One region of the Mesorhizobium sp. M4B.F.Ca.ET.143.01.1.1 genome, then DNA from elsewhere that is predicted to be linked to it. Evidence: predicted binding sites of a transcription regulator. Region 1 holds the regulator's gene; each other region holds the start of a gene.
What was found. The regulator LexA, encoded in region 1, represses DNA repair genes until DNA is damaged. The targets are predictions, from matches to a motif close to TGTTCNNNNTGTGTTCNG.

Region 1 (3,427 bases):
GGGGATGGGCGGCCTTGCCATGACCTCAATCATCGCCGGCAGCGCTACGGCGCTTTTCGCGATCTGGCACTTCCAGCGCGTTTCGCCGCTCAGCCTGCTCGCCAACCTGGCCGTCATGCCGATCGTTTCGGTGGTCATGTTCCTGGGGGTCGCCAGCGCCCTGACGATGCCGTTCGGTCTCGACTGGCCATTCCTGTATCTGATGGGCAAGGGCCTGACGGCGATGATTGCGATCTCCGGGTGGATCTCCGAACGCTCGCCGGTCGATGCCGTCGGGCTGATCTCCATCCAGTCGGTGCTTTTCGTGACGATAGCGCTGGTCATCGCGACCATGGCCACGACCTGGCTGAGACTTGCGGCGATCCCCTTCGCTCTGGCCGGCCTGCTGACGGTTTCAAATACCCGCACGCCCGATGTGCTGATCTCGGAGGATGCGCATCTGGTGGCGATGCCGATCGGCGGCGGCGAACTCGCCGTCAACCGGGCGCGGTCGAACGAATTCACCACCGACAACTGGAAACGCGCGCTGGTGGCCGAGACCATCGTCGAGCCGGAGACCTTCGAGACAGGGGATGCACGCTTCGACATCGATCCGCTCGACCTGCCGCCGGGCTCGCCATTTTACTGCAGGGACGGGCTATGCCTTGCCCGGCATCCGTCAGGCGCAATCGTGGCGCTCGCGGAAAACCGCAAGACGGCGCGGCCGGCCTGCGCCTTCGCCGACCTGATCGTCATCGACGACGCCACGGCCTACAGTCCCTGCTGGAATTCGCTGGCGCTCGTCGTCACCAAACGTCAGCTCGCCCGCTCCGGCAGCGCCGCCGTCTTCTTCGATCCGCAATCGGCGACCGCGCAAGCAACAATCCGCTACGCGGTCGAAAAGCCCTACCGGCCATGGCACGAGCAGCGCAAATACTCTCGCGAGGCGAGGGGACTGCCGCCTTATCAGAGACCCGAAAAACCGGTGGTCAAACTGGCGCCGTCCGCTCAGTAGCGCCGGATCAGGCCGACCAGCTTGCCTTGCACCTTGACCCGGTCAGGGCCGAAGATGCGGGTCTCATAGGCAGGGTTGGCGGCTTCGAGCGCGATCGATGCGCCCTTGCGGCGGAAGCGCTTCAGCGTCGCCTCTTCCTCGTCGACCAGCGCCACAACGATCTCGCCGGGGCTCGCCGTGTCGGCGTTGCGGATGATGACCGTGTCGCCGTCGAAGATGCCGGCCTCGATCATCGAGTCGCCCTTCACCTCCAGCGCATAATGCTCGCCGCCCGAGATCATGTCCAGGGGCACCGAGATCGAATGCGTCTGGTGCTGGATGGCGTCGATCGGCACGCCGGCGGCGATGCGGCCCATTACCGGGATCGACACCGCCGACACAGCGTCGTCGTCATTGCTGGGGGTGCGCGACGGCGACGCCGGTTTGATCTGCCGGCCGAGATTGCCCTGTCCGAGGCTTCCCTGGATTACGCTCGGCGAAAACTTCTTCGCGGCATTGAGGCCAGGCGCGATCGAATCGGGCAGGCGCAGCACTTCCAGCGCACGCGCCCGGTTGGGCAGCCGGCGAATGAAGCCGCGCTCCTCCAGCGCCGTGATCAGCCGGTGGATGCCCGACTTCGAAGCCAGATCAAGCGCCTCCTTCATCTCGTCGAAAGAGGGCGGAATGCCGCTTTCCTTCAGCCGTTCATGGATGAACATCAAGAGTTCATGTTGTTTGCGCGTCAGCATGGCGGCCCCCACGGGTTCTGAAACCAGAATCAGAAAAACAAACCCAGAACAAACACTATCTGTTCCAGTTGTGTTCCGCAACCGTTTAAAGTTTAATGAATGCGTTGACGTTTTGTTCAGCGTAGCATCAGCACGCGGCAGGCATCGCCCACAGCGGCCGCAGGCGCGAAGGGCTCGCGCACGATCAGGCCGTTGGCGTCGGCCAGCATGCGCAGCATCGAGGAGTCCTGGATGCCGAAGGGCGTCGCGACCAGTGAGCCGGCTTCTTCGCGGACGACGGCGCGCACGTAATCCTGCCTCAGATCGTTTGCCTGCATCGGCGCGGCCAGCCGCGCCTCGCGCATATCCTGCCGGAACTCGCGGCCACCGAGCCGCGCCAGCAACGGCTTCAGGAACAGCTGCGAACAGACCAGGCTCGCGACCGGATTGCCGGGCAGGCCGATGCAGCGCGCGGGTCCCAGCCGGCCGAACATCAGCGGCTTGCCTGGGCGCATGGCGATCTTCCAGAAATCGAGCGTCATGCCTTCGCCGGTCAGCACGTCGTGAATGAGATCGTGGTCGCCGACCGAGGCGCCGCCAAGCGTCACGATGACATCGGCCTGCTGCTCGACGGCCTGCCTGACCAGCGCGGCGATCGCTTCCTTGCGGTCGGCGGCAATGCCGAGATCGAGCGCGCGGGCGCCGACCGATTGCGCAGCGGCGGCGACGCCATAGGCGTTGGACGAGATGATCTGGTCGGGACCGAGTTCGCTGCCGGGTGACAGCAGTTCGTCGCCGGTGGCGATGATGGCGACCAGCGGCCGCTTCACCACAGTGAGGCGCGGGTGGTTGGCGGATGCCGCCAGCGACAATGCCGCCGGATCGAGCAGCCGGCCCTTTTCCAGCAGCACATCGCCTTCTACGAAGTCGAGCCCGGCCCGGCGGATGTTGCGCCCTTCAGCGGTCGGCTCGGTCACTTCGATCGTGCCGCCGCCAAGGTCCTGCACATTCTCCTGGATGACGATGGTGTCGGCGCCTCGCGGCAGCGGCGCGCCGGTGAAGATGCGCACGGCTTGCGCCGTGCCGACGCTGCCTTCGAAGCCGCGACCGGCCGGCGCGATGCCGATCACCGAAAGCCGCGCCGGAACGGATGCCACGTCGGCGGCGCGCGTCGCATAGCCGTCCATGGCTGAGGCGTTGAAGGGCGGCTGCGTGCGCAGCGCCACCACAGGCTCGGCCAGAACCCGACCGGCGGCGTCGATCAGTGCGACGCTTTCGCTGGCCCGCGGCGCCGCTCCATCCAGAAGGCGCTCGAGCGCCTCGGCGACAGGAACCAGCGCCATCAGGCGCCCGCCCCGGCCGACTTGTAGTCGCCGGACTTGCCGCCGGTCTTTTCGACCAGCCTGATGCCGGAGATCACCATGGCGCGGTCGGCGGCCTTGGCCATGTCGTAGATGGTGAGGCAGGCGACAGAGGCCGCCGTCAACGCTTCCATCTCGACGCCGGTCTTGCCGGTGACACGGGCAAGCGCGGTGACCTTGAGACCGGGCAGCGACTTGTCCGGTTCGATATCGACGGAAACCTTGGTCAGGAGCAGCGGATGGCAGAGCGGGATCAGCTCATGCGCGCGCTTGGCCGCCATGATGCCGGCGATGCGCGCGGTGCCCAGCACATCGCCCTTCTTGGCGTCGCCGGCAAGGATCATCTCAAGCGTTTCGGCGCGCAT
Region 2 (3,427 bases), on a different contig from region 1:
TCGCCGCGGCTCGACTGCTCGATCACCATCGGCACCAGATTGGCAAGCCCGCTCATCTCGTTTCTCCCTTGCTCAGGCCGCGCGCCGCAACAGCGGCGCATTCGCCGCGATCGCGCGTCCTGCGCCTTGCGCGTTGAAAGCGAGCCGGCAGCCGGCGCCAGCCATGACGACGGCGGGTGTGCGGGCGAAGCCGTCATGGACGATGCGCAGATGCGTGCCGCCGGAAACCGTGCGGGCAAGCGTGAAGGTGACGATGCTGTCCAATGCTGGAAGCTTGTCTGCATCGTCGGCACCGGGCCGCTCGCGCCACGAATAGCGCAGCAGTCGTCCAGGCTCGGCTTCAAGGACTTCGCATTCGATCGGCGCCTCGGGTCCGGCAAAGGCGAAACGGCTGCCCACTTCAGGCGTGATGTCGTTCGGCATCATCCAGGCCGCCAGCAGTTCCGGTTCGGTCAGCGCGCGCCAGACCTTCTCTGGCGGATCGGCAAGCTCGCATTCGAAGTCGAGCGGCGCTTCGGCAGGAGGACGTTCCGTCATTGGTCCATTCCCTTCAGAACTGTCTTCAGTTTCTCGATGCGTTCCGGCCAGAACGCGCGGTAGCGTTCGATCCAGCCGAGCAGCGGCTCGAGACCTTGCGGGTCGGCGCGGTAATAGGCGTTGCGGCCGGCGCGCCGTTCGACCACCAGGCCGGCGCCGCGCAGCACCGCCAGGTGCTGGGAAACCGCCGGTTGCGATACCGTCATGCCGGTGCGCAGCTCCGACACGGTCATCTCGCTGGCGGCGAGCCGCTCGTAGACGGCGCGGCGCGTCGGGTCGGCCAGCGCGCGGAAAATCTCTGCCTCGATCATGGCTGAAGCATAAGTCGATACTTATTGATTTGGCAAGCGCTGTTTACGAACCGTCAGCAAGCCAGCGTCTCACCAGTCCGGCCGGCCCGTCGAACGTCGCTTCGAAGATCGGCGAAGCGAGCACCGCATGGATGTGAAGCGGTTCGTTGCCGACATTGCGGAAGCCGTGCTTCCTGTGCGCAGGGATGATGAGAGACTGTCCTGCGGTGAGCACGCTGTGCTCGTCGTCGATCCACATCTCGGCCGTGCCGGCGATGACGGTGAGCACTTCCTCGACCGAATGCCAATGCGTCGGGGCGCCGACCGTGGGTTCGACCCACTGCTCAAAGATGCAAAGCTGCGCGGCGCCATTTCTGGCCGAGACGTGCATGCGTGTCTCGACACCGGCGCGCCACTGTTCGCGCGGCTGGTCCCCATGTGCGATCGAATTCACCTGGCACTCCATCCATTCCCGATCACGTGGAAATTCCGGGCCGGAACACTACATGCTGCTGACAACCATTGACAGCGCGTCGCCCACATCCTAGAACGAAAAGAGAACAAAAACCTTGTGGGAAAAGCCAGTCACGACGGGCGGCGATTGCCCGCAAGCTGTAAGGTGCAGCGTCAAAAATTTGTTTCGGATGAGCGCGGAGAAGTACGATGGCGGGTAGCATCAACAAGGTCATTCTGGTCGGCAATCTCGGGGCGGACCCGGAAATCCGCCGCCTGAACTCGGGTGAGCCGGTCGTCAACATCCGCATCGCCACCTCGGAAAGCTGGCGCGACAAGAATTCCGGCGAGCGCAAGGAAAAGACCGAGTGGCACAACGTCGTCATCTTCAACGACCAGATCGCCAAGGTGGCCGAGCAGTATCTGAAGAAGGGCATGAAGGTCTATGTCGAGGGCCAGTTGCAGACGCGCAAATGGCAGGACCAGACCGGCAATGACCGCTACACGACCGAGGTCGTGCTGCAGAAATTCCGCGGTGAGTTGCAGATGCTCGACGCGCGCGGCGAGGGCGGCGGTCAGGTCGGCAGCTATGCCGGTGGCGGCAACAGCAGCCGCGGCTCGGATTTCGGCCAGTCCGGCCCGAACGACAGCTTCAGCCGCGGCGGCGGTGGTGGCGGCTCCAGGGGTGGCGGCGGCGGCGCGTCGCGCGAACTCGACGACGAGATCCCGTTCTGAGCGCCAGGACCACGTAACCGGCATTGAGGAGGGGAGATGTCGCTCGGACCATTGCTATCCGCGCCCCCTCCCATTCCGTGGCATGCATTCGCGGCCCTTGCCGCCCTGGCGATTGGCGGCGCGCAGCTGGCGCTGCCGAAAGGCACGCCGAGCCACCGCGTGATGGGCTATGCCTGGGCGGCGCTGATGCTGGTCATCGCCGTCTCGAGTTTCTGGATCCAGCAGATCCGCCTGATCGGCCCGTTTAGTCCGATCCATCTGCTGTCGATCCTGGTGCTGGTCACCGCGCCGCTGGCGGTGTGGTATGCGCACACCCATCGCGTCGCCGCGCATCGCGGCGCTATGATCAAGCTCTATGTCTTCGCCTTGATCGGCGCCGGCATCTTCACGCTGCTGCCTGGCCGGATCATGCATACGGTCATGTTCGGTCAATAGGCTAGCCAAGGCCTCGCAAGGAAAATGCCGTGAAAGCACGCGTCAAATGGGTCGAGGAACGCACCTTCGTCGGTGAGTCCGGCAGCGGCCACAAGGTTGTCCTCGGAACCGCGTCCGGCCCGGAGGGCAAAACGCCGGGGCCGAGCCCGATGGAGCTGGTGCTGATCGGCACCGGCGGCTGCTCGGCCTACGATGTCGTCCACATTCTCGAAAAAGGCCGCGAGGCGATCGAGGATTGCGTCGTCGAGCTCGACGCCGACCGCGCCGAGAAGGAGCCCAGGGTCTTCACCCGCATCCACATGCATTTCATCGTCAAGGGCCGCGCGCTCTCGCATGACAAGGTCAAGCGGGCGATCGACCTCTCGATCGAAAAATATTGCTCCGCCACCGCCATGATGGCCAAGACGGCCACCGTCACCCACGATTTCGAGGTCGTCGATACGGCGGCGAAATAGGGCAATAGGCAGTAGGCAGTAGGGTACGGCTCAAGCAGCCATCAGCGCCTTGACCCCGTCGGCGACAAACTGCACCGCCAGCGCCGCCAGGATGACGCCGAGCAGCCGCGTCAGGATGGAGCGGCCGGTCTGGCCGAGGATGCGGTCGATGCGCTCCGCCAGCACGAACACCAGATAGGTGATGGCGAGGCAGACGAAGATGATGCCGACCAGCGCCGCCTGCGCCGCGAACCCGTCGAAGTGTCCCGACAGCAGCACCGTAGCCGAGATCGCGCCGGGGCCGGCGATCAGCGGGATCGCCAACGGGAAGGCGGCGATGTTGTGGATCATATCCTTGGTGATGGCGACGTCGCCGATCTTCTCCTTGCGGTCCTGCCGGCGCTCGAACACCATTTCGAAGGCGATGAAGAACAGCAGGAAACCGCCGGCGACGCGGAAGGCCGGCAGCGTGATGCCGAACACCGACAGGATCGACGCGCCGGCAACCGCGAACAGCGCCATCACCAGGAAGCCGATCACCGA
Region 3 (3,427 bases), on a different contig from region 1:
GCCTACGGCTTTCAGAACGGCCTGCTCTAACGCAACGATTTTCTGACCTCGAGCAATTCCAGGAAAAGTGTGAAACGGTTTTCCGTCCGGAATTGCGTCAAAGCAAAGAGATTGAGCGGTTCGGCGTTTCCGTGAAACGATGAAACGCTCTGGCGGCATGGGGAAAAATCCCCATCGCATTTTTCTGACTCGTGAGGTGTCTCCCCGAAGCGCCGCGGCGCCGTTCCCTTATTTTTGGTCCGCCAGTGACGAACCAAATGGAGCGATCATGAACCCGACTTCGATATCCGGAACGGCCGCGATGCAGGCGATGACCCTGCGCAGCCGTCTCAATATCCGCATCGCCGAGACCAGGGCACGCGCCGGCGCCCTGCTGGAACAGGGCGCGGCCTTCATGCATCTGGAGGCCGATGCGCTGCAGGCAACCGGCAGCGATCCATCATCAGGCGACGAAACGCAGCCCGCGCTCAGGGAAGAACATGTCGACGTCGTGGTCATCGGCGCCGGCCAGAACGGTCTTTCCGTCGGCTATCACCTGGCCCGCAAGGGGGTGAAGTTCGTCATCCTGGAGGGCCGCGAACGCGTCGGCGATATCTGGCGCTCGCGCTGGGATTCGCTGCGCCTGTTTACCCCGGCGCGCTTCGACGGTCTGGTCGGCATGCCGTTCCCCGCCGCCCGCTATTCGTTCCCGACCAAGGACGAAATGGCCGACTATCTCGAGGCCTATGCGCGGAGGTTTGCCTTGCCGGTGCGCACTGGCGTCAAGGTCGACGAGGTGACCCGTTCCGGCGAGCGCTACGTCGTCACATCAGGCCGGACCCGCTACATCGCCAAGCACGTCGTCGCCGCCGCCTCGAGCTACCAGAAGCCGAAGATCCCGGATTTCGCGGCGTCGTTCGATCCGTCGATCCGGCAATTGCATTCGGTTGCCTACAAGAATCCGGAACAGCTCAAGGCAGGTGGCGTGCTTTTGGTCGGCGCCAGCAATTCCGGTGCGGAAATCGCCATGGATGTCGCGCGAACGCATCAAGTGTGGCTGTCGGGCCGCCATCCAGGCCACATCCCGGTCGCCTACAATGGCTACTTCGCGATGCGTTTGGTCCTGCCGGTCGTCCTGCGCATCGTTTTCCACCGTTTGCTCACCGTCGATACGCCGATGGGCCGCAGGGCCAAGCCGGAGCAGTTGTCGCATGGCCTGCCGCTGATCCGGGTCAAGCCGCAGGATCTGGACGCCGCCGGCGTCCGCCGGGTCGCCCGCGTCGCCGGTGCCCGCGACGGCAAGCCGCTGCTCGACGACGGCCAGCTTCTCGACGTTGCGAACATTATCTGGTGCACCGGGTTCCAGGCCGGGCTCGACTGGATCAAGCTGCCGATTTTCGACGGCACCGGCCGGGTGAAGCAGTATCGTGGTGCCGTCGAAGGCGAGCCGGGACTGTATGTCTGCGGCCTGCATTTCCAGCAATCGACCTCCTCCACCATGATCCACGGCGCGGCGCGCGATGCCGGCTACGTGGCCGACAAGATAGGCGAGCGCATGCGGGCAGCCGCCGGATAAGCGCTTCGAGGCGCTTGCCGGGCGCTGGAAAAGCCACCACGCCCGGCAATCGTGTCGCCAAACCAGAACAAAACGTAGACACTTCTGGCCTTTCGCTGCCGAATCACTACATTCGGGGGCAATGTCCGGCTTTGCGGAAGACATGCCCTTCTTTGACGAACCGAATGCGCGGCCCGCGGCCCCGTCCGGCATAGCCGCGCGCGCCATGGCCGCCCGCAGCGGTCAGAACAGCGCGCCCGACTATCTGAAGGGCCTGAATCCCGAGCAGCGGCTGGCGGTCGAGACCACCGAAGGCCCGGTACTGGTGCTGGCCGGCGCCGGCACCGGCAAGACGCGCGTGCTCACCACCCGCATCGCCCACATCCTCGCCACCGGCAAGGCCTTCTCCTCGCAGATCCTCGCCGTCACCTTCACCAACAAGGCGGCGCGCGAGATGAAGCAGCGCATCGGCCATCTGATCGGCGAAGGCAATGTCGAGGGCATGCCGTGGCTCGGCACCTTCCACTCGATCGGCGTCAAGCTGCTGCGCCGTCACGCCGAGCTCGCCGGGCTGAAATCCGATTTCACCATCCTCGACACCGACGATGTCGTGCGTCTGATCAAGCAGCTCATCCAGGCCGAGGGGCTGGACGACAAGCGCTGGCCGGCCAAGCAGTTCGCGCAGATGATCGACGGCTGGAAGAACAAGGGCCTCGGCCCCGCCGACATCCCCGAGGGCGACGCCCGCAGCTTCGCCAACGGCAAGGGGCGCGAGCTCTACAAGGCCTATCAGGAGCGGCTGCAGACCCTGAACGCCTGCGATTTCGGCGACCTGCTCTGCCATCCGATCCGCATCTTCCGCGCCTACCCGGATGTGCTGAAGGACTACCACAGGCGCTTCAAATACATCCTCGTCGACGAGTACCAGGACACCAACACCGCGCAGTATATGTGGCTGCGCCTGCTGGCGCAGCGGCCGCAATCCTCCCCCCTTGAGGGGGAGGTGCCTGCGAAGCGGGCGGAGGGGGTCGCCACAGAAGGCACCGCCCGGTCATCGAGCACAGGGGCGTCGAGCACTGCCGCGAGGACCCCACCCGACCGGGCTTCGCCCGGCCACCCTCCCCTCAAGGGGGAGGGGAATTCCCGCCCGGCCACCGTCAACATCTGCTGTGTCGGCGACGACGACCAATCGATCTATGGCTGGCGCGGTGCCGAAGTCGACAACATCCTTCGCTTCGACAAGGATTTCCCCGGCGCCACCATCATAAGGCTCGAACGCAACTATCGCTCGACCGCGCATATCCTCGGTGCGGCCTCGCATCTCATCGCCTTCAACGAAGGCCGCTTCGGCAAGACGCTGTTCACCGACCGCAACGATCCCGAGGATGACAAGGTGCATGTCCATGCCGCCTGGGATTCGGAGGAAGAGGCGCGCGCCGTCGGCGAGACCATCGAGGCCTATCAGCGGCAGAAGCACAATCTAAACGACATGGCGATCCTGGTGCGCGCATCCTTCCAGATGCGCGCTTTCGAAGAACGCTTCATCACGCTCGGCCTGAGTTACCGCGTCATCGGCGGCCCGCGTTTCTACGAGCGCATGGAAATCCGCGACGCGCTTGCCTTCTTCCGGGTCGTCGCCAATGGCGGCGACGACCTCGCCTTCGAGCGCATCGTCAATGTGCCGAAGCGTGGGCTCGGCGAAGCCACGATCCGCCAGATCCACGACACGGCGCGGGCGCTGCGCATCCCGATGCTGGAAGCCGCCGGCAACCTCGCCGAAAGCGACGAGATGAAGCCGAAGCCGCGCGCCGCCCTGCGCGAGGTCGCGGCGAATTTCGAGCGCTGGCAAAAGGCGCTGGAGACCACGCCGCACACCGAGCTCGCCGAGACCAT
Region 4 (3,427 bases), on a different contig from region 1:
AGGACGGTTCCGGTTGGGCTGATTTCGGCTTCAGGCATGGTATTTTCTCTAAGGCGCCGCATGAGGACGGAAGTCCTGCGGTCTACGAAGCGTTTCGTCAACCGCTCATGCAGCGCATCCGACAATCTGTCTTCGATTTCGCGCGTCTTTTCCTGCCAGTGTGCCTGATCGGCCAGCCAGCCAGGGCGGTTGGCGACGAAAGTCCATGTGCGGATCTGGGCAATGCGATGCGACAGCGTGTCGATGTCGCCGTCGGTCGTGTCGGCGCGGCGCACCTGCTCGGCCATGTAGTTCTCGTCGACATGGCCATGCCGGGCGAGGTCCATGTAGATCGAGGCGATCAAGTCTGCATGCTGGGCCGGCGCGATCTTGCGGTAGTCGGGCAGGGCGCAGGCCTCCCAGAGCAGCGCGACGCGCTTGGCGTCGGTGGCGAGCGCGCGGATAGCCTCGTCGCGCGACAGATGCTCCAGCGCCTGCGCGTCCACCGCCGGCAGGGCGCGCGTCAGGCCCTCGACCGGGGCGTTGGTCTCGATCGAGCGCTTCAGCGCGTCGAGGCTGGCGAAGTCGAAATCGGCGGTGCGCCATTGCATGACCTTCACCGGATCGAAATCATGGCTCTCGATCTTCTTGATCAGCTCCTCGTCCAGCGGATCGACCTGTCCGGTGACGCCGAACGTACCGTCGCGCAAATGCCGGCCGGCGCGGCCCGCGATCTGGCCGAGCTCGGCGGCGGTCAGGTTGCGGTACTGGTAGCCGTCGAACTTGCGGTTCTGGGCGAAGGCGACATGGTCGAGGTCGAGGTTCAATCCCATGCCGATGGCGTCGGTGGCGACGAGATAGTCGACATCGCCGGCCTGGAACAGCGCCACCTGGGCGTTGCGGGTGCGCGGCGACAGCGCGCCGAGCACGACGGCCGCGCCGCCCTGCTGGCGGCGGATCAGTTCGGCAATGGCATAGACCTCGTCGGCGGAGAAGGCGACGATCGCCGTGCGCCTGGGCAGGCGGGTGAGCTTCTTCGAACCGGCATAGGCAAGGTGCGACAGCCTGGGCCGCGTCACCACCGAGACGCCCTTGAGGAGGCGCTGCAGGATGCCGTGCATGGTGGCCGCGCCGAGCAGCAGCGTCTCCTGGCGGCCACGCAGATGCAGGATGCGGTCGGTGAAGATGTGGCCGCGCTCGAGATCGCCGGCAAGCTGCACCTCGTCGATGGCGACGAAGGCGGCATCGGTCTCGCGCGGCATCGCTTCGACCGTGCAGACCGAATATCTGGCGCCAGGCGGCTGGATCTTCTCCTCGCCGGTGATCAGCGCGACCTTGTGGGCGCCGACCTTCTCGCAGACGCGCGTATAGACCTCGCGTGCCAGGAGCCTGAGCGGCAGGCCGATGACGCCGCTCTCATGCGCCACCATGCGCTCGATGGCGAGGTGGGTCTTGCCGGTGTTGGTCGGCCCAAGCACAGCCGTCACGTCACGGCCGGAAAGGATCAACGGCTGAGGATGTTTCGGCTGGACGTTCATCGGCCCGGAAATAGACTCTCTGCCGCTCGTTGTCGGGAGCACGCCAGCGATGGCGCGTGTGACAGGCGACACATAAGGACTTCATGCGCGAAGCGAAAGCGGAATGTTCCGCCGTCAGTCTCCCTGGCTCCGTATGAGGGTCCGAAATGCGGTCTCGGTTAATGGTTGGAACGAGTCTGGAACGAATCGGCGACGAATCACTGACTCGCCGAGATTCAGGGTTTGTTCACGGCTACATGTGGGTTTTTTGACGGCGAGTCTCACCACATGCTGAATCTCTTGATTGGCCCGATTCATGCAAGGCGAACGCGGGTCGCGCGGCGCCGTTAACCTTTGCCGATTGGCGACGGACCCTGATCGTCCGCCCTTGCCCAAGATTATGAAATTCTTGACTTTTCCTAACGCGCGTTAACCTTTCGAGGCGGATTTCCGGTCCTCGGCGTTAACGTTCCGGCCAAAGCCGGAACGAATCGGCGACGAATCAGCGATGACGGTGTTTTCCCGGTTTGTTCACCCCAACATGTTGTGTCGCGGCAAAGTTTTCCACCGAGAATCCACAGGGTTGCGAACAGCTTTTGCACAGGCTCCGTGACGGCCGTTAACCTTTGCGTGCCGGATCGGGGCAGGGCGTCGCGCGAGAGACGCCGCGGGGGTTGCAACGGCAACAAAAAACGGGCCGGTCTCCCGGCCCGTTTTTCAGATCGCTGTCTCGGAATTTCGGACCCGAAGCGCGTCGCGTCTTCAAGCGAATTGGCGGACCTCAGGCGAAATACTGGCCGCCATTGGCGCTGATGGTCGAACCGGTGATGAAGCCGGCTTCGTCGGAGGCGAGGAAGACGACGCAGCGCGCGACCTCTTCGGGCTCGCCGAGCCGGCCGACCGGGATCTGCGGGATGATGCGCTCGTTGAGCACCTTCTCGTCGATCGCCTTGACCATCTCGGTGGCGATGTAGCCGGGGCAGATGACGTTGACGGTGATGCCGGCGCGCGCGCCCTCCTGGGCCAGCGCCTTCGAGAAGCCGATATCGCCGGCCTTGGCGGCGGAATAGTTGACCTGGCCGGCCTGGCCCTTCTGGCCGTTGATCGAGGAGATGGTGATGACGCGGCCGAACTTGCGGTCGCGCATGCCGCCCCACAGCGGATGCGTCATGTTGAAGACGCCGGACAGATTGGTGTCGATGACCTCTTTCCACTGCTCGCGCGTGAGCTTGTGGAACATGGCGTCGCGGGTGATGCCGGCATTGTTGACGAGCACCGAGACCGGGCCGAGATCGGCCTCGACCTGCTTGATGCCGGCAGCGCAGGCGTCATAGTCGGCGACCGACCATTTGTAGACCGGGATGCCGGTCTCGGCCTTGAACTTCGCGGCCGCCTCGTCATTGCCGGCATAGTTCGCCGCAACCGAATAGCCGGCCTTCTTCAAAGCGATCGATATCGCCGCGCCGATGCCGCGCGATCCGCCCGTGACGATTGCTACCTTGCTCATGTGGTCCTCCCTTTAAATCGTCTGAGCGAATAGAGAGCAGCGAAAGGCGAATAGGGATTAGTCGTCCCGCCGCGCGACGCTTTTCTTCTCTATTCGCTACTCCCTTTTCGCTATTCGCTGAGCTCAGAGCGCTTCGACGCACATGGCAACGCCCATGCCGCCGCCGATGCAGAGCGTGGCAAGACCCTTCTTGGCGCCGCGGCGGCGCATCTCGAAGACCAGCGTGTTGAAGACGCGGGCGCCGGAGGCGCCGATCGGGTGACCGATGGCGATGGCGCCGCCATTGACGTTGACGATCGACGGATCCCAGCCCATGCCCTTGTTGACGGCGCAGGCCTGCGCGGCGAAGGCCTCGTTAGCCTCGACAAGGTCGAGGTCCTTGACCGACCAGCCTGCCTTCTCCAGCGCCCGCTTCGAGGCCGGG

Region 2: the regulator LexA is predicted to act here: its motif matches at 1,373-1,390, upstream of ssb (single-stranded DNA-binding protein).
Region 3: the regulator LexA is predicted to act here: its motif matches at 1,619-1,636, upstream of EN786_RS09460 (UvrD-helicase domain-containing protein).
Region 4: the regulator LexA is predicted to act here: its motif matches at 1,684-1,701, upstream of EN786_RS15155 (helicase-related protein).

What each region holds. Positions count from the first base shown of each region.
Region 1 is NZ_SRSR01000018.1:43,639-47,065, forward strand. It holds gene EN786_RS30190 (ComEC/Rec2 family competence protein) at 1-994, shown strand, start outside; gene lexA (transcriptional repressor LexA) at 988-1,722, opposite strand; gene glp (gephyrin-like molybdotransferase Glp) at 1,839-3,044, opposite strand; gene moaC (cyclic pyranopterin monophosphate synthase MoaC) at 3,044-3,427, opposite strand, start outside.
Region 2 is NZ_SRSR01000004.1:186,374-189,800, reverse strand. It holds gene EN786_RS11600 (ATP-dependent Clp protease proteolytic subunit) at 1-56, opposite strand, end outside; gene EN786_RS11595 (SRPBCC domain-containing protein) at 73-537, opposite strand; gene EN786_RS11590 (metalloregulator ArsR/SmtB family transcription factor) at 534-848, opposite strand; gene EN786_RS11585 (cupin domain-containing protein) at 892-1,281, opposite strand; gene ssb (single-stranded DNA-binding protein) at 1,491-2,015, shown strand; gene EN786_RS11575 (DUF2306 domain-containing protein) at 2,052-2,450, shown strand; gene EN786_RS11570 (OsmC family protein) at 2,480-2,905, shown strand; gene EN786_RS11565 (MarC family protein) at 2,936-3,427, opposite strand, start outside.
Region 3 is NZ_SRSR01000003.1:444,541-447,967, reverse strand. It holds gene EN786_RS39265 (helix-turn-helix transcriptional regulator) at 1-30, shown strand, start outside; gene EN786_RS09465 (FAD-dependent oxidoreductase) at 269-1,555, shown strand; gene EN786_RS09460 (UvrD-helicase domain-containing protein) at 1,677-3,427, shown strand, end outside.
Region 4 is NZ_SRSR01000005.1:313,768-317,194, reverse strand. It holds gene EN786_RS15155 (helicase-related protein) at 1-1,517, opposite strand, end outside; gene phbB (acetoacetyl-CoA reductase) at 2,278-3,003, opposite strand; gene EN786_RS15145 (acetyl-CoA C-acetyltransferase) at 3,127-3,427, opposite strand, start outside.